3 regions of the Shewanella sp. KCT genome follow, and region 1 is predicted to be linked to each of the others. Evidence: predicted binding sites of a transcription regulator. Region 1 holds the regulator's gene; each other region holds the start of a gene.
What was found. The regulator sigma-54, encoded in region 1, starts transcription at its own class of promoters, with help from an activator protein. The targets are predictions, from matches to a motif close to GTTGGCACGNNNNTNGNNT.
Positions count from the first base shown of each region.

Region 2: flgB (flagellar basal body rod protein FlgB) is a predicted target of sigma-54. The motif match lies at 4,224-4,242, and genes of this name have one in related genera.
Region 3: AYI87_RS17220 (P-II family nitrogen regulator) is a predicted target of sigma-54. The motif match lies at 3,220-3,238, and genes of this name have one in related genera.

Region 1 covers NZ_LVDJ01000008.1:158,859-165,157, forward strand. The annotation lists gene mgtE (magnesium transporter) at 1-1,105, opposite strand, end outside; gene AYI87_RS13085 (HPr family phosphocarrier protein) at 1,206-1,481, opposite strand; gene rapZ (RNase adapter RapZ) at 1,474-2,322, opposite strand; gene ptsN (PTS IIA-like nitrogen regulatory protein PtsN) at 2,319-2,762, opposite strand; gene hpf (ribosome hibernation promoting factor) at 2,765-3,052, opposite strand; gene AYI87_RS13105 (RNA polymerase factor sigma-54) at 3,083-4,570, opposite strand; gene lptB (LPS export ABC transporter ATP-binding protein) at 4,705-5,436, opposite strand; gene lptA (lipopolysaccharide transport periplasmic protein LptA) at 5,433-5,978, opposite strand; gene lptC (LPS export ABC transporter periplasmic protein LptC) at 5,965-6,299, opposite strand, start outside.
Region 2 covers NZ_LVDJ01000017.1:27,445-33,743, forward strand. The annotation lists gene AYI87_RS18720 (LPP20 family lipoprotein) at 1-319, shown strand, start outside; gene AYI87_RS18725 (flagella synthesis protein FlgN) at 398-823, opposite strand; gene flgM (flagellar biosynthesis anti-sigma factor FlgM) at 834-1,151, opposite strand; gene flgA (flagellar basal body P-ring formation chaperone FlgA) at 1,272-1,979, opposite strand; gene AYI87_RS18740 (chemotaxis protein CheV) at 2,189-3,109, shown strand; gene AYI87_RS18745 (CheR family methyltransferase) at 3,247-4,086, shown strand; gene flgB (flagellar basal body rod protein FlgB) at 4,275-4,673, shown strand; gene flgC (flagellar basal body rod protein FlgC) at 4,676-5,095, shown strand; gene flgD (flagellar hook assembly protein FlgD) at 5,106-5,888, shown strand; gene flgE (flagellar hook protein FlgE) at 5,952-6,299, shown strand, end outside.
Region 3 covers NZ_LVDJ01000014.1:351-6,649, reverse strand. The annotation lists gene narQ (nitrate/nitrite two-component system sensor histidine kinase NarQ) at 1-735, opposite strand, end outside; gene nrfA (ammonia-forming nitrite reductase cytochrome c552 subunit) at 983-2,383, shown strand; gene AYI87_RS17225 (hydrolase) at 2,489-3,031, opposite strand; gene AYI87_RS17220 (P-II family nitrogen regulator) at 3,284-3,622, shown strand; gene AYI87_RS17215 (ammonium transporter) at 3,635-4,885, shown strand; gene AYI87_RS17210 (hypothetical protein) at 5,004-5,330, shown strand; gene AYI87_RS17205 (tetratricopeptide repeat protein) at 5,423-6,299, shown strand, end outside.

The DNA.
Region 1 (6,299 bases):
AGCCGATCGCCAGCTCCTTGCCGATCAGCCAGCGGGAGTTACTCTGGCCTATCTGTCCCAGGGCGATACCGCGGATCACCAGCGCCAGGGTCTGGTTGCCGGCGACGCCGCCCATACTGGGCACTATGGTCATCAAGATGGCGATGGTGGCAAACTGCTCCAGGGTGTTCTCGAACATGTTGCTGACCGAGGCGGCCAGCAGGGCCGCAAACAGATTGATGGTCAGCCAGAGGGAGCGCCTCAGGGTACTCTTGACCACAGGGCCGAAGGTATCTGTGTCATCGTCCATCCCCGCCATCCCCATCATGGAGTGTTCGGCGTCTTCACGGATCACGTCGACAATATCATCGATGGTGATACGCCCCAGCAGACGGTTGCTCTCCTCTTCGACCACGGGGGCCGAGACCCAGTCGTGACGCTCGAACAGCTGGGCGACTTCGCCGTCATCCATGCCCACGGGGATCCCTTCGAGATCGTCGTTCATGATCTCCCGCACCGAGGCGTTGGGGTCGCAGGTCAGCAGATCGGTAATGCGCACGCCGCCAAGCAGGCTGTCGCGCTTATCCACCACATAGAGGGTATCGGTGGCATCGGGCAGCTCGCCGCGGATCCTCAGGTAACGCAAGATCACATCTATGGTGACATCGGGGCGCACGGTGACCGTGTCCGTATTCATGATACTGCCGGCGGTGTCTTCCGGGTAGGAGAGGGCTTGCTCTACCCTGGCCCTGTCTTGCGCCGTCATCGACTGCAACACCTGATTGAAGACGCTGTCGGGCAGGCTACGCAGTATGTAGGCCAGATCGTCAGTGTCCATGCCTTCGGCCGCCTTGGCGACGCGCTCGGGACTCATCTGGGTGATCAGGGTATCTTTGAGCTCTTCGCCCAGTTCGTCGAGGATCTCTCCCGTGTGCTGCTGATCGATCAGTTGCCAGAGCACCTGACGGGTGCGCGGCGGCGAAGATTCCAGGATGAAGGCGATATCAGAGGCGGCCATGTCGTGCAGCATGCTGCGCACATGGACAAACATGCCGCTGCCTAAGGCTTGAGTGAGCTGATTAAGGCGTTGATCTGTGGTTTCACTATCTAACACTTCGATCGGCATAGCTCCTCCTTTGGCAGTTGATTGAACGGCTTGGGTGGTAGGCTTGTAAGTCTATGATAAGTATAGGACGAAATTAAGCGGGCACCGCAAAGCGAGCCGATTATACGGCCTCATCGAATTTGGCGTCAATAAGGGCGCTGATGGCATCCAGGGCTGCCTGGGCATCTTTGCCTTCGCTGGTGATGGTGATGGTTTTACCCATGCCGGTTTCGAGCATCAGGAGGCCGAGTACGCTGGCGGCGGAGGCCTGTTTATCGCCCTGGATCAGGGTGACCTCGGCGTCGAACTTGGCGGCGAGCACCGCCAGCTTGGTCGCCGCTCTGGCGTGCAGGCCCAACTTGTTGCAGATGGTCAGCTCGCGAGCCAACTTAGTCATGCTTTAGCTCTCGGTGGCGCGCCTGAACCTTATGCTTGCCCTTGTTGAACAGCTTGGCGAGCTGGTCGGTCACATAGACTGATCTGTGCTGGCCGCCGGTGCAGCCGATGGCGATGGTGAGGTAGCTGCGGTTGTTGCGCTCCAGGTGTGGTAACCAGGTTTCCAGCAGGTTTTCGATCTGCCAGATGAACTTGTTGACCAGGGGCTGCTGACTCAGAAACTGCTGCACAGGCTCATCCAGGCCGGTCAGAGGCCTTAGCTCAGGTTCCCAATGGGGATTGGGCAGGAAGCGCACGTCAAACATGAAGTCGGCTTCGGTCGGCATGCCATATTTAAAGCCGAAGGACTCGAAGTTGATCACCAGCTCCTTGTCGACCGTGCCCAGCAGGATCTCACGTACCTTGTCGCTCAACTCATAGATGTTGAGGTTAGAGGTGTCGATATAGTGATCCACGAGTTTGGCGATGGGGTCGAGCAGCTTGCCCTCGAGCTGAATTGCCTCCTTGAGGGAGACCTTAGAGCGTGACAGCGGGTGTAGTCTGCGGGTCTCGCTATAGCGCTTGAGCAGTACATTGTCGCTGGAGTTCAGGAAGAAGCTTAAGATTTCGGTATCTTTGGGGAGCTTGGCCAGCTGCTTTTCCAGCTGGATCTCTTCGCTGGGCATGTTGCGTACATCGACGCTGATGGCCACGAGATCGCTGCGTCCCTTGAGCTGCTCCAGCAGGGACTCCATCATCTGCAAGGGCAGATTGTCGACACAGTAGTAGCCTAGATCTTCTAGGACCCTGAGTGCGACGGATTTTCCCGATCCTGAGCGTCCGGATACCAAAACCAATTTCATTGGGTGATCACCTGATAGAGTTCGGATTCGTCTTGGGTCTTTCTTAGCTGCTTCATGATCGCCTTATCATTGAGCTTCTCGGCCATAGCGGCCAGGGTGCTAAGATGTTGCTCGCATTGATCTGCGGGCACCAATAACGCAAAAAGGATATCGACGGGCTGATTGTCAATGGCATCGAATGCGATTGGTTCAGCACATTTCACCAGTACGGCCACGGGTTGATCTATGTTAGTCAGCCGTCCGTGAGGAATCGCGATACCATTGCCTATACCTGTGCTGCCCATTTTCTCTCGAGCCAGAAGGCTTTCAAATATTTCTTGAGAGGAGAGGGTGGGGTACTGGACAGCGGCTAAGTCGCTGATAAGCTCCAGTACCTTTTTCTTACTGCCCGGAGTGGCGCAGGTGGTGCACTCCGGCCGCAGGATGGTACTCAGTTCCATCGTTAATGTTTAGTAAGCTTCTCTTTGTGTTTAATGACCTGACGATCGAGTTTGTCAATCAGGGAGTCTATCGCGGCATACATGTCCGCATGTTCGGATGTTGCGAACACTTCTCCGCCACGGAGATGTAACTTTGCCTCAACCTTCTGTTGCAACTTTTCGACATTTAATACAACGTGCACATTATTGATCTGATCGAAATGACGTTCAAGCTTTGTGAATTTCTCTTCGATGTAGCTTCGTAGAGATTGGGTGATCTCGATATGGTGCCCAGTCAGGTTTATTTGCATAAAGATAGTCCTCCAGTTTCCAGGTTTGTTTTATAAGCTCTTGCGCTGATTCGAGGGCGGTATAAGCATTGCCTCGCGATACTTGGCAATGGTGCGTCTAGCCACCTTAATACCCTGTTCGGCCAAGAGTTGAGCCATCTTGCTGTCGCTCAATGGCTTTTTCTGGTTTTCCGCAGCAACCAGCTTCTTGATGAAGGCACGTATTGCTGTTGAAGAGCACTCTCCGCCATCGTCGGTACCGACGTGACTGGAGAAGAAATATTTAAGCTCGAAGATCCCTCTCGGGGTATGCATATATTTTTGCGTGGTCACACGTGAGATGGTGGATTCATGCATCTCCACCGCCTCGGCGATGTCGTTCAGTACCATGGGCTTCATCGCCTCTTCGCCAAATTCGAAGAAACCTTGCTGGAAGTCGACGATACAGTTGGTCACCTTGAGCAGGGTCTCGTTGCGACTCTCCAGGCTCTTGAGGAACCATTTGGCTTCCTGCAGGTGACCGCGAATAAACTGGCCGTCCGCCTGACTCTTAGTGCTGCGGGCCATGGCGGCATACTGTTGGTTGACGTTGATCTTGGGCATGCTGTCTGGGTTGAGCTCGACTACCCAGCGTCCCTTCTTCTTGGTGACGGTCACATCTGGGATCACGTACTCGTCGCGGCTGGCGGTGATGGCGAGCCCTGGACGGGGATTCAGGGTCTGGATCAGGGCGATGGCATCCCTCAGCTCATCTTCCTTGAGCTTGGTCTTGCGCATCAGCAGGCGGAAGTCGCGTCCGGCGATGAGATCCAGGTGTTCCTTGATCAGCATGCGGGCGTTAGCGATGTGCGGCGTGTCGTCACTGTATTGGGCCAGCTGGATCGTCAGACATTCGCTGAGGTCGCGGGCCGCCACGCCAATAGGGTCGAAGTGTTGTACCCGTTTGAGCACCGCCTCGACCTCGTCGAGTTCGATCTCAGGGTCGCCCATGGCCTCGAGAATATCTTCACAGGTCTGGGTGAGGTAACCGCGCTCGTCGATAGCGTCGATGATGGCGGTAGCGATGGCCAGGTCGTTATCGGAAAAAGGGGTCAGGTTCTTCTGCCATTCCAGGTGTTCATACAGACCTTCGCTGGTCTCGCCCTGAAAAGGCATGTCGTCGTCGCGCATGGCGCCCGAGCTTGAGTTTGGCGAGGCGGTGTAGACCTCATCCCAGGTGGTATCCACCGGCAGCTCGTCAGGCATAGAGTCTTGAGTCAGGGCATCTGAGGTCTCGACCCCTGAGTTATCCTGGCTCGAATCCAGCTCTATCTTGTCGTCGTACTTGCTGTCGAAGCTGTCGCTGACGCTATCGTCTTGCAGCTCGATGCTGGCGCTCTCCTGCTCTTCATCCAACTCCAGTAGCGGGTTGGATTCTAATGCCTGCTGGATCTCCTGCTGCAACTCTAATGACGACAACTGCAACAGACGTATGGCCTGCTGTAGCTGGGGCGTCATGGTGAGATGCTGACCCATTTTGAGCTGAAGTGACGCTTTCATCGTACTGCTATTCCCTTGTTTCTAATTATAAAATGAGAAAGCTCTGGCTATATGTGCCGGACAAATATATCGGATAGTTCCTAAGGCCACAATTAACGCGTGGTTTTTCCTCTGTGGCCCCATTATAAGATTAACTATAGCTTGAATTGTTCACCTAAGTACACTGCTCGTACTTGCTGGTTGTCTAAGATTTCGGCGGGTGTGCCCTCGGCGATCAGATTACCATGGCTGACGATATAGGCTTTCTCACAGACATCTAATGTTTCGCGCACGTTATGGTCGGTGATCAACACCCCCAGGCCGCGATTCTTGAGCTGCTCAATGATCTTCTTGATGTCGATTACCGAGATGGGATCGACCCCGGCGAACGGCTCGTCGAGAAGAATAAACTTAGGGTTGGCGGCCAGCGCTCTGGCGATCTCCACCCGGCGACGTTCACCGCCCGAGAGCGCCATGCCGTGGCTGTCACGGATATGGGTAATATGAAACTCTTCCAGCAGGTGTTCCAGCTCCTCTTCGCGGCCATCGTTATTAAGATCGCTGCGGGTCTGGAGCACGGCCATGATGTTGTCCCGCACCGAGAGCTTACGGAAGATACTGGCTTCCTGAGGCAGGTAGCCTATGCCTTTGCGGGCGCGTAGGTGCATGGGGTCTAGCGTCAGGTCGTCATCGTCGATAAAGATGCGGCCCTTGTCGCTCTGTACCAGGCCGACGACCATGTAAAAGGTAGTGGTCTTGCCGGCGCCGTTTGGCCCCAACAGGCCGACGATCTGCCCGGTCTTTACCGTGAGGCTCACGTCTTGGACAACGGCACGACTCTTATAGCTCTTGGCGAGGTTCTCCGCCTTCAAGATCAGGTCTGTCATTGTTTTTCCTGTTCTGGTTTCTTCTCGGGCTTCTGCTCTGGCTGGATCTGTTCCTGATAGTTCTCAGGCTGAATGATGGTGATCACTCTGTCTTTGCCTGTGCTCTCGGCGATCAGCTGTTGCTGCTCTATGTTGTAGCGGATCTGCGAACCCGTGACTTGGCTGCCTTCCTGTTCCAGGGTGGCGTCGCCGATCAGTGTCAGGGTGCGGCTGGAAAGCTCGTAGCGGATCTCCTTGGCGCTGGCCGAGGCGGGGCGGCCATCTTCCATCACCTGAGAGTAGGTGGCCGGGTTGCCGGTAGCGATCAGTATCTTGCCGCTGTTCTTCTCTTTGCTGAAGGCACGCAGCTCACTGGCCAATATCTTGATAGAGCCTTGGGTGACCTCGACCGGACCGTGGAAGATGATCTGGTTGTTCTTAATGTCGGCTTCCTGGCTGGCGGCTGAGATCTTAACCTCTTGCAGCAGGTCGTTCACCTTGGCATGGGCGCCAATACTGACCAGGGGCAGCAGGCCCGCAAGAATAAGGCTATTTAGTTTCATATGTTCCTTCTACCTGACTCGTCAGTTTGATATTTTGGGCGTTGAGATCGGCATATAAGCCTTCCCCCGTGATGAGAAAATCACGCCCTGTGATCCGAATGCTTCTGTCGGATGTCATAATCATAGTATTGAGATCCAGCTCCAGATAGGTGGTCTCTATGGTCTGAATCGGTTCCTCTGGGCTAATGGCATCAATGATAACATTATTTTCCAGGGTGACCCGTCCGCTATTTTTGTCCAGTGTGCCCTTGGTGGATCTCAGGCGCCACTGGGCATCGCCGTTGTCGGGGTAGACCAGATAGATGGGCTGGGTAAAGTAGG
Region 2 (6,299 bases), on a different contig from region 1:
GGCGACTCAACCTGCGAAAGAGGCATCTCAGCGTGTGTTGATGGCGATGCAGGCATCGAAGATCGCCGCCTACCGTGAGCTAGCCGAGCAGGTTTACGGCCAGCAGTTATCGGCGTCGAGCAGCGTGAAGGATTGGATGCTTTCCGATGATAATATTCAGGCCTCAGTGAGCGGGGTGATCCGCGGCGCGAAAGTGGTGAAGAGCTACCCGGTCGGGGATCATTATGTGACTGAGCTTGAGCTCGACTTCCAGCAGGTGTGGGCCTTATACCAGCAGCAGAATCGGCCGCAGACGGTGAAGGAAGTGACCTATTTCTAGGTGCCCGCAAATAAAAAAGCCTCTATTAAGAGGCTTTTTTAATGTCTTCAGCTTGAGCCTGTAACTCTATATTAGTCGTTAGGCTTTCAGATTATTACCGAGCGTGGAGATAGTCGAGGTCTTGCCCTTGCCGTCATAGGTGAGGCTACTGGCATTACGACTGGCCTGCAGTGCCTGGGAGAAACGATTGACGCTGGCCATGCTGTGTTCGATAAGCGCGGCGTTTTGCTCGTTAAGCTGTTTACACTCGGCCAATGCCTGCTTGGCATCGTCGACCAAGGCAACAAGCTGAGGCTCCTGAGTGAGCCTGCCCAGGTCAGGATGCGCAGCTAATTCGGTATCACCTAGTTTGATCTCATTTAACAACTGGGCCTTCTCATTGGCCAGACGCATCAATTGATCCGCATCTTGCGCGATCAGGGCATCCTTCTCTGCCGTGATGGTCTGCTTCAGACTGTCCAGTAATTTGTGTTGATTGGCGATGATATCGGTTATCTGCGTCATAACGTATTAGTTAAAGATCCTGAAGTTCCTTTTCAAACTGCGCTATGTTACTGGCGAGTTTGTCGGCATCTATCTTATAGCGTCCCTCGGCGATGGCCGCCTTAATCTGTTCGACTTTCTTGATATCGATTTCAGGAATGTCGTTAAGCTTGGCCTGGGCACTTTGTAGCTGCTGCGCCTGAGAGGTGATAGAGACAGAATCGCTCTTCACCGTCTGCGCTGGTGCGCTGGTGGCTGCAGCGCCACCTTTGTCCTGCGAGGCTTTCGAGCTGGCGCTGCCAACCCGACTGTTAGTGTTTGTATTTACGTGCTTAATATCTATAGGCATTGTGGGGTCCAACTTACATAAATGAGATCAACATATTTGTCTATCGGCACTCATGGTCAAAGCTTTAGAATAAAGTTTCAAAAAACAGTATAAATTTTTGCGCGTCAAAGGTCATCAGAATCACATCCTGACGTCCACCTCGCCAATGCCTGTCACATGTGCATCAACTGTCTTGTTGGAGCGGCTATTGCGCACCTGTATCTTATCGCCAAGGTTACCATCTTTTAACGCTTCACCGTTGGTTTTTATCACAAAATTATCGGCCCGTGCATAGATGGCCACGATATCGCCCTTGCAGACGAAGCATAGGTTGCTGGCAAACAGCGGCTGATTGGCGGGAATTCTGCGCTTTACCCGGGTGCCGGTCACTGCGGCAGGGTCATCAAATTGCTGACCCCTAAGTTGGCTCTGCTCTACATAGCCTAAGCGTATTTGATCCGATTCGATGAGATCGCCTGGCCCCAAGGTCTGGTTGGCCACCACCACAGGAAAGAGCACCTCGACGCGAACCGAAATGTAGATCTGCCAGGGGTAATCGAGATCTGGGCTGGCGCAGCTGATCTTGACCGTGTTGTTTTTACTGATGGCGCGATCGCTGGCGATTTCCGCCTTGGGGTCTCCCTCACAGGCGGGGGGATTTAGCCGGGTGTCCAGACTTTGGGGGGTAATAATGACCTTGGCATCTTGGGGGAAGACCATTTTTTCCTGCACTGCCTCTGTAGCTAATCGCGCTATGGTCGATACAGAGGGCACGCTGGCGGTCTCAGCCGCCTTTAATGGCAGAGAGATGAGTAGCAAAAACAGAAAATATGCAAAATTTACTTTCATAATGAATTGACTAGCTTGATTAGCCAGATTACACCTATACTTCGTTTTAAGAGCCAAGGCTTTGCCATTTTTTGTGAGAAATGAGTGTCATAAATTTGACAAAGTAAAGGTCTGGTTGTCATATAACTAGATAAAGCAATTAGTATGCCTATACTCATAATTACCATGGGAACGGCTTCGCATTCACCCGACAACAGGGCAAAGGCATTATGTCGAGTATTCTTGAATCAGTTAACAAACGCACCCAACTTGTAGGACAAAACCGCTTAGAGCTATTGCTGTTTAAGTTAAACGGGCGGCAAAGGTTTGGCATTAACGTATTTAAGGTGAAAGAGGTGCTGCAGTGCCCGCCACTGACTGGCCTGCCTAAGCTCAATCCCTACGTGAGGGGAGTGGCCCATATTCGCGGCCAGACCATTTCGGTGATCGATCTCAGCGCGGCTACTGGCGGCAGACCGATAGAAGATACCGAAGGCTGCTTTATCATCATCTCCGAGTACAACCGCAGTGTACAGGGCTTCTTGGTTAAGTCGGTCGAGCGCATCATCAACATGAACTGGGAGGCGATCATGCCACCGCCGCAAGGCGCGGGCCGCTACTCCTACCTGACCGCCGTGACCGAGATTGAGGGGGAGCTGGTAGAGATCCTCGATGTTGAGAAAATCCTCGATGAGATCTCGCCGGTGAAGACTCAGATCAGCCAAGAAGTCGACGAGCAGCTAACTATAGACAGAGACCGTCACTATCACATCATGGTGATCGACGATTCGGCTGTGGCGCGCAAGCAGATCATTCGTGCCCTGGAATCTTTGAGCCTGCAGATAGATACAGCTAAAGATGGCCGCGAGGCCTTAGATAAGCTGGTAAGCGTCGCCGCCGAGATGGATAACGTGGCCCATGAGATCCCGCTGATCATTTCCGATATCGAGATGCCGGAAATGGACGGTTATACCCTGACGGCAGAGATCCGCGATAACCCTAAATTGAAAGACATTAAGGTGGTGCTGCATACCTCGCTCAGTGGCGTATTTAACCAGGCCATGGTGGAGAAGGTGGGCGCTAATGACTTTATCGCGAAATTTAATCCTGACGAATTAGCGGCGGCGGTGAATAAGCATCTTAGTTTGTAATTTGTACTAAGTAGGGCCTGAGCCTAAATTTGCTAAGTTTGGGCTTGTATCAGTGAGTTAGCTAATGTATAACGCTGACCTCTGTAACGCTTGCTATAGTGTATGTTGTAGCCTGTTTTCTTTTTTGATATTGGGATATCAAGGTGCCGAATAAATCACTTGCCGAAGCCGAGTACAACCAATTTAAATTATTTCTGGAACAACACAGCGGTATTGTGTTGGGCGACAATAAGCAATATTTGGTTCGTAGTCGACTCGCGCCTCTGATGGGGAAATATAACCTTCCCTCATTATCTGAAGTGGTTAAACATTCGATGAAGCCCACCGAGCGGCAACTTCGTGCCGAGGTGATCGACGCCATGACCACCAATGAAACCTTGTGGTTTCGTGATCGCTATCCCTTCGAGCTGTTAGCCAATAACCTGTTACCCGAGTACGCCCGCCTGGGACGGCCGCTGAAGATCTGGTCGGCCGCTTGCTCGTCGGGGCAGGAACCCTATTCGCTAGCCATGACCATCTTGGAATATCAGCAGCGCAAGCCTGGCGCCTTGCCCGGCAGTGCGACGATTCTGGCTACTGATCTCTCCCCCTCCATGTTAGAGCGCTGTAAGGCGGCCGAATATGACAACCTCGCCTTGGGGCGAGGTCTGTCCGAGGAGCGCAAACGCCAGTTTTTTGAACCCACGGGGAGTGGCTCCATGGTGGTGAAGGCAAACGTCAAGCGTTTGGTGAATTTTAGGGCGCACAACCTGCTCGAGAGTTACACCTTGCTGGGTAAGTTTGACATCATATTTTGCCGCAACGTGCTGATCTATTTTGCCCCAGAGGCAAAGGCCAAGATATTGCGGCAATTTGCTGCCGCCCTCAATCCCAAGGGGATACTGTTTCTGGGGGCCTCGGAGTCGATTGCCGGTCTGACCGACGAGTTTGATATGGTGAGGTGTAACCCAGGGATCTATTACCAGAAGCGGACCTAAGGTCACAGACTAAGCTCTTGAAGGGGCTAACCCTCTGAGTTCGCAATCAAGTTTTAAATGCCAGCAATCGCTGGCATTTTTTATGCCTGCCATTTCTATATCTGCTTTGCCTTAGCAAGTTACCCATAACGGATTTTATTGGCACAAGTATTGCTTTGTTTATGGCATTCGTGTGTGGAGGCAATTTTATGGCGATTAGTTTCGATAAGGCATTGGGGATACATCAGTATACCTTGGGGATACGTTCGGCGCGTGCCGAGGTGATCTCGTCAAATATCGCCAATGCCGATACGCCCCATTACAAGGCGAAAGACCTGGATTTTGATAAGGCGCTGCAGGCGGCGCGCACGGCCCAAAGCGGGCTGGCGATGAGCCGTAGCAACGAAAAACACTTCGATTTAGCGGCGCTTTCCCAGCAGCACATTAGCTATCGGGTGCCAAATCAGCCCGATACTGGTGATGGCAATACGGTGGATATTCAGCAGGAGCAGTCAGAGTTTATGCAGAATGCGCTCGAGTATCAGATGTCGTTAGGTTTTCTTGACGGTAAGTTTTCCGGCCTGAAAAAAGCCCTTAAAGGAACGTAATTATGAGCCTTTTTAATATCTTCAATGTGGCAGGCTCTGGCATGTCGGCCCAGTCGGTCAGACTAAATACCACTGCCAGTAACATCGCTAATGCCGATTCAGTCTCCAGCAGTGTGGATAAGACCTATCGCGCCCGTCACCCAGTTTTCGAGGCCGAGCTGGCCAAGGCTAGTCATCAGCAGAATACCAGCCAGGCGGTAAAGGTGGCCGGTATCGTCGAGAGCGATAAGCCGTTACAGAAAGAGTATTCACCCGATCATCCGTTAGCGGATGCCGATGGGTTTATTTATAAGCCAAATGTCAATGTGATGGAGGAGATGGCCAACATGATCTCGGCCTCTCGTTCCTACCAGATGAACGTACAGGTTGCCGACGCGGCAAAATCTATGCTTCAGCAAACCTTACGCATTGGCAATTCCTAGGGGGTAAGTCGTGAGCCTAGTTAATCCGTTAAATACTCAGGTTGCGCAAACCAGTTCGACCCAGAGCGCCAAGTCGGTGACGCCTCAGGCGTCGAGCAGTCAGGCAACCACCCAGACCACGGGAAATCCGTTTCTCGACAGCATGCGTCTGCAAGAGGAGTCCTCGATCCCTGAGGCCAAGAGTCAGGAGCTGACCCAGGAGGATTTCTTCTCTCTGCTCAGTCAGCAGCTGTCGATGCAGGATCCTTTTAAGCCGGTGGACAACGATCAGATGATCGCCCAGATGGCGTCTTTCTCTACCGTTGATGGCATCACCAAGCTCAACGAGGAGATAGTTAACCTCAATACCGTGATGACCTCCAGCCAGGCGTTGCAGGCCTCGGGGCTAGTGGGGCAGAAGGTGTTGATCCCATCGGATACCGGGCATATTTCGGCGGAAGATCCCGTGCTCAAAGGGGTGATCAGTACCCCTGAGCCCATCGAGTCGATAACCGTGCGAATCGAAGACGAGAAAGGCCAGCTGGTGAAGACCTTCACCGTCGATGGTAGCGATGGCGGCAATATAGATGTCTCCTGGGATGGACTGGATAAGGATGGGGAACCCGTTGCCAGTGGTAACTATTCCATTAAGGCATCGGGCAAGGTAGATGGTAAGAGTGAAGATTTAGCCGTATCGACCTACGCTCACGTGACGAGTGTTTCGCTGGGAACGGCAAGTACCGGCGCAATTCTCAACTTGAGAGGCATAGGCGGTATCAAACTCGGTGATGTTCTGGCCGTGTCTGAAACCTAGACAAAGCAGAGCGTTAGGGCAGTTAGGTCCAGAACAGATAACAAATTTTTAGTGAGGTGATTTATGTCATTTAACATTGCATTGAGTGGTATCGCGGCGGCGCAAAAAGATCTCAATACCACGGCGAATAACATCGCTAACGTTAACACCACAGGCTTTAAAGAGTCGCGCGCCGAGTTCGCCGACGTGTATGCCAGCTCTATCTTTGCCAACAGCAAGACCACTGTCGGTGGCGGTGTTACCACGGCTCAGGTGGCGCAGCAATTCCAGCAGGGCAGTCTGCAATTTACCAGCAACGCGCTGGATATGGCGATCAATGGCGGCGGTTTCTTCGTGACTTCATCGGAAGTGGGCTCGCAGGATCTCTCCTACACCCGCGCCGGTGCCTTTAAGGTCGATGCCGACAGTTAC
Region 3 (6,299 bases), on a different contig from region 1:
GAGCTCGTTGTTGGCGCGGGTGAGGGCGAAGGTCTTCTCTTTGACCTGATTTTCCAGGTTGTTGTAGAGGGTCGAAAGTTCTCTGGCACTGGTGGCCAGCGCGTTGCTGAGCGAGCTGAGCTCGATATATTCGCTGTCTGGCATGGTGACATCGAACTCCCCCTTAGAGATGGTGTTGGCCGACTCCATCAACTGATTGAGGGGAGTTACCACCTTACGCTTGGTAAAGCGTACGGCGAAGAAGGCGATCAGTAACATGAGCCCCAGGCCGGTGATCTGGCTGGCGGCCAGGAGCTTGAGCTTGAAGGCAGCGAATTCCTCGGTTTCCAGCACGAAGAGATCTATGGTGTCGACGAAATCTTTGAGGGCGGAGACATAGAGGCGGGAGTTCTCCTCTTCGATATACTGCTTCATCACCTGCCACTTCTGGATAACCAACAGGTATTGGGAGGCGAGATCGTCCGGCGTCATCCAGTCGAGTGAGCGTTTCAGCGCATCCGAGTGGAGGGTGGCCTCAAACTCTCTAATTTTGTCGTCGGCTCCCTCGCTGCCGGAGTTGGCGTAAAACATCAGACGGTAACTCTGCATTCGCAGCGAGCCGGAGGCGTTGATGGCTCTGGCGTCTCCCAGGCTATAAGCCAAATTAGCTATGGCGAAGGTGGCGAGTCCACTGGAAAGTAAAATTAAGGCCAGCATTAACCTTAATATGGTGGAGGTGAGGCTGCCTTTCTTCATGTATTAGAACTCATTAAATTATAGGGAAAAATCGGAAATTTGGAATATGATACTTGTTTAGCAATTGCTGATAAAATTAACAAGGTGATAAAAATGTGACCAACAACACATTCACATTATGATCTGCCTCAAGTTTTAACTCGGATACCCCATAAGGGGTATATTTTTAACGGGGTTAAGGGACTAACTTTGGCCTTGGAGATGTTGTGGTTTTTAAGACTACTATAAAAAGTAACACGGAGATGAGATGGTGAGAACATTAACTACAAAAACCTTTGCACTGAGTGCTTTGGTCGCCGCTGGCCTGATGGCTACCGGCGTGATGGCAAGTGACAAGACTGAGCCACGTAACGAAGTCTACAAAGATAAGTTTTCTAAGCAGTACAACAGCTGGCATGACACCGCCGAAAGCAAAGAAGTTGTCGATATGCTTGAAGAAGTGCCTAGCTTGGTTGTGTTGTGGGCAGGTTACGGCTTCGCCAAAGATTACAATGCACCTCGTGGTCATATGTATGCGGTAACCGATGTACGCAATACACTGCGTACCGGTGCGCCTAAGTCTGCCGAAGATGGTCCAATGCCAATGGCATGTTGGTCATGTAAGAGCCCAGACGTGCCTCGCGTGATCGAGGAGCAGGGCGAAGATGGCTACTTCACTGGTAAGTGGTACAAAGGCGGCGCAGAAATCGTGAACACTATCGGTTGTTCTGACTGTCACGAGAAAGGCTCTTCTAAACTACGTATGTCTCGTCCATTCGCCGAGCGCGCCATGGCGACATTAGGCACGCCATTTGACAAGGCTTCTAAGAAAGACAAGCAGTCTATGGTGTGTGGTCAGTGTCACGTAGAGTACTACTTCGAGAAGACCAAAGATCGCAAAGGTTTTGTTAAGTTCCCTTGGGATATGGGCACAACTGTTGAGCAGATGGAAGTCTACTACGACAACATGGAGTTCAAAGACTGGACTCACGCCGTATCTAAGACGCCTATGCTGAAAGCACAGCACCCTGGTTATGAAACTTGGCAGCTAGGCGTACACGGTAAGAACAACGTTACCTGTACTGACTGTCATATGCCTAAGGTGAAGAATGCTGAAGGCCGTAAGTTTACCGACCACAAGGTAGGTAACCCATTCGACCGCTTCGAAGAGACTTGTGCGACTTGTCATACTCAAAGCAAAGAGTTCATGGTTAACCTGACTAAAGAGCGCAAAGTTAAGGTTGCTGACCTTAAGGCACGTGCCGAGTCTCAGCTAGTTAAGGCGCACTTCGAAGCTAAAGCGGCTTGGGATGCGGGTGCAACTGAAGCTGAAATGAAGCCAATCTTAATGGATATTCGTCACGCACAATGGCGCTGGGACTATGCAACCGCCTCTCACGGTGTTGCGGCTCACGCAGCTGACGAAGCGCTACGCATCCTAGGTACTGCGGTAGATAAGGCTGGTGATGCACGCGTCAAACTAGCGCAACTGCTAGCAGCTAAAGGTGTTAAGCAACCTATCGCCTTCCCAGATGTTTCCACCAAGGCCAAGGCGCAAGCTGCACTGGGTATGGACATGAACAAGTTGAATGCCGACAAGGCAGAGTTCAAGAAGACTGTACTGCCTAAGTGGGATGCCGAAGCTAAGAAGCGCGAAGCAACTTACTAATTTCTCCCCCCCTGCATAGTAAAAGCCCCGGTTATCCGGGGCTTTTTTATATCTTCACGACTTTATACTTGCACGATCTTATATTTTCACCGCTTTATTTCGTCACTACTTTATCATCTTCAGCAGGGCCCGGAATCTGTCGCCACTAGCCTCTGCCTGTAACTCGAATAATAAAGACTCGCTATTGGTCAGCAAGGCGCCGTTCTGGGTCATCATCTCACAGCCTAACTGCTTATTGGCCTCGGTTCGCGAGGAGACGGCATCGGTCACCAAGTGCACCTCATATTCGTTGTCCAGCAGATCCCGGCAGGTCTGGTAGACGCAGATGTGGGTCTCTATGCCCGCGAGCAACACCTTGGGCCTGCCATACTGCTGCAGTGCCTGCCTGAAGGACTCGGCGTGCCAGCCGCTAAAATGAGCCTTAGGGATAGGCTGATAATGAGGCGTAAGCAGCTCGGCCAATGCCGGGCTAGTGACCCCCAGCTTATCGGGCAGCTGCTCCAGCCAGACGACAGGGATATCAAACAGCTCGGCCGCCTTTATCAGTGTGGTGAGCCGGGTTTCGAGTTCCTCAGCCTGGTGCATCAGGGTGGCCAGCTTTCCCTGAACATCGACGATGATGAGTACACATTCCTGTGGTTGCAACATAGGGCGCTCCTCTATGGGTGATGACTCCATCATACCCGGATAATTTCGCCACCCAATCCGTCATAAGTCGAATAGGCGACTGCGCTATTTTTGTGCGCTCTGTGCATAGTCGCACCTAATTGGTGCATTTATATGCAGCATGAAGGGCGTCGTTATTACTAAGTTTATGAATGTTAAGGTTTTGTAATATTGGCCTGATGATTGAATTGCCTTTGGCATCAGCAAGAATACTAAGATGAGTCGGAGGCGGTAATGAAATTAATCAGCGCAATAATCAAGCCATTCAAACTCGATGATGTGCGAGAAGCCATTGCAGGGTTGGGGATTGAGGGGATGACGGTGACCGAGGTGAAGGGGTTCGGACGTCAGAAAGGCCATACAGAGCTCTATCGTGGCGCCGAATACCAGGTGGATTTTCTGCCTAAGGTCAAACTGGATATCGCCACTAAGGCTGAAAACGTCGATCACCTTATCGAGTCAATCGTCGCTGCGGCGCATACGGGCAAGATAGGCGACGGCAAGATTTTCGTGACGGATCTCGATCAGGTGATCCGTATCCGTACCGGCGAACTCGATAACGAAGCACTTTAAGGGGGAATTCCAATGGAAGAGTTAGTAACACTAGGTGCGACAGTATCTGAGTTGAAGTTTGCTCTCGACACCTTTTATTTCTTGATCTCAGGCGCGCTAGTGATGTGGATGGCAGCCGGGTTTGCCATGTTGGAAGCGGGTCTGGTGCGCTCCAAGAACACCACAGAGATCTTAACCAAGAACGTCTGTCTCTACTCCATCGCCTGTATCATGTATCTGGTGGTGGGTTACAACATCATGTATGTGGATAATGCCGAGGGTGGCTGGTTGCCATCGTTCGCCAGCCTCATTGGTGCTCAGGCAAGCGATGCCGATCACGCGTTGGAATCGGATTTCTTCTTCCAGGTGGTGTTTGTGGCGACCGCTATGTCTATCGTCTCTGGCGCCGTTGCCGAGCGTATGAAGCTGTGGGCCTTCCTGATCTTCTCAGTGGTGATGACTGGGGTTATCTATCCTGTCGAAGGCTACTGGACCTGGGGCGGCGGTTTCCTCTCTGAGGCTGGGTTTGTCGACTTCGCCGGTAGTGGCATAGTACACATGGCGGGCGCGGCCGCGGCTATCTCGGGCGTCTTGTTACTCGGCGCTCGTAAGGGCAAGTATGGCCCTAACGGTCAGGTGAATCCTATCCCTGGTTCTAACCTGCCGATGGCAACCTTAGGCATGTTCATATTGTGGATGGGTTGGTTCGGCTTTAACGGTGGCTCTCAGCTTTTGGTGTCTGATGCCGAGAACGCGTCGGCGGTGGCGAAGATCTTCGTTAACACCAACTCTGCAGCCGCCTTCGGCGCCGTCTCTGCCCTGGTGGTGTGTAAGATGGTATGGGGTAAGGCGGACTTGACCATGATCTTAAACGGCGCATTGGCGGGCCTGGTGGCGATCACCGCAGATCCTTTGTCGCCATCACTGCCTCTGGCCGGGGTTATCGGCATGGTGGCCGGCGGTCTGGTGGTCTTTTCCATCGTGATGTTCGACAGAGTCAAGATTGACGATCCTGTCGGGGCGATTTCGGTGCATGGTGTTGCCGGCCTGTTCGGTGTGATGCTGGTGCCGCTGTCAAATGCCGATGCGACAGTCTTGGGTCAGCTCTATGGCGCCTCGGTCATCTTCGCCTGGGTATTCGGGGTTTCCTTCGCGGCCTGGTATATCCTCAAGATCACCATGGGGATCCGTGTCTCGGAAGAGGAAGAGTACAACGGTATGGATGCATCGGATTGCGGCATAGATGCTTACCCAGAGTTTGTCTCACTCAAGAGTGCCAGCTAACCGCTAGTCAAAACAGATTGCCAAAACTGATAGTAGAATTAATAGGGTCCGTACCTCATGGTGCGGACCCTGTCTTTAGTATTATGCTATCGAAAAGTGTGGTGTGAGGAGCGCTAACATGAAGCAGTCTCTCTGGGTGTTGTTTTCGTTGCTGGTCTCAATTCAGTTGCAGGCGGGCCAGGTGGTGGTGCGTAAGTCGAGCGACCCCTTCGATGCCTTCGCGGTGCGCGACAAGGTGCAGCAGGACTTTGAGTGGCGGGAATCCCTGCGTTTGCAGCAGCAGATCCGGATATTACAGAGTCTGCCCCTGGGCTGCGTGTTGTTTAAGTCGCCTTATGCCTACTATCGTTGCGGCGCGATGTTCTATCGCCCCTATCTGTATCAAACCAAGGGCGCAAATCCTCAACAGCTCTATATTCAGGTCGATCCGCCAGAATCTCAGTGATTGTTAATATTTTGTAACGCTTTGCGTGGGGCAAAATGAAAAAGCCTACTTTATGATAGATCTTACGGTGCCCTCATCAGCGTAGGTTTAATATGAAAAGGCTAATTGAGTATAAGCGCGCTATCTTGTTGTTATTCTTCATAGTGAGCGGTTGTGCCAGCGGCCCGGGTAAGGAAACCCTCGCTAATATCGATCAGTACTTTGCCGACGATGAATTTGCGGCGGTTGCGGTTCAAGTCACGCCGGATAAGCTATTTGCGCTGCCGACTCAGGTAACGATCGATCTGCGGCAAGATTATAAGCGCAGCCGAATGGCGCGAGACTATATTGCCGCTAACTTGTGGCTAGCTAACTACATCAACGCCGATAAAGGCGGTTTCAAATACCAAGATAATCTAACAAAGATCCCGGCGGATACCTTTAATGCGCGCGCCGGTAACTGCCTGTCGCTGGTGCTGCTCAGTGCCTCGCTCGCCGATGCCTTGGGGGTCGATGTCGAGTTTCAAGAGGTCGAGGTGCCGCCCGTGTGGGACAAGGCCGGTGACTTCTATTTAGTGAATGGTCACATCAATCTGCGCCTAATTCCAAGAGAGACGAGTGATACCTTCCTTGCCGACAAAAATGCGTTGCAGATAGATTTTCTGCCTGAGCGTACCATGCGTGGCTATGCCAAGCGGCGTATCGACAGAACCACTGTCATGGCGATGTTCTATAACAATGTCGCGGCAGAGTCTCTGGTGGAGGGACGTTACGATCAGGCCTATGCCTACCTGAAGCAGAGCCTAATGTTAAAGGCCGATTTTATTCCCGCCTTAAATACCCTGGCGATCCTCTATCGTTACAAGGGGCTGGATGATAGGGCGGAAAGTCTCTATAAGCTGGCGCTTTCCAGAGACAATGAGGATATGAATGCCCTGTTTAACTATGGGGTGTTACTCGCCAGTCAAGACAGGCTAGAGGAGTGGGCCA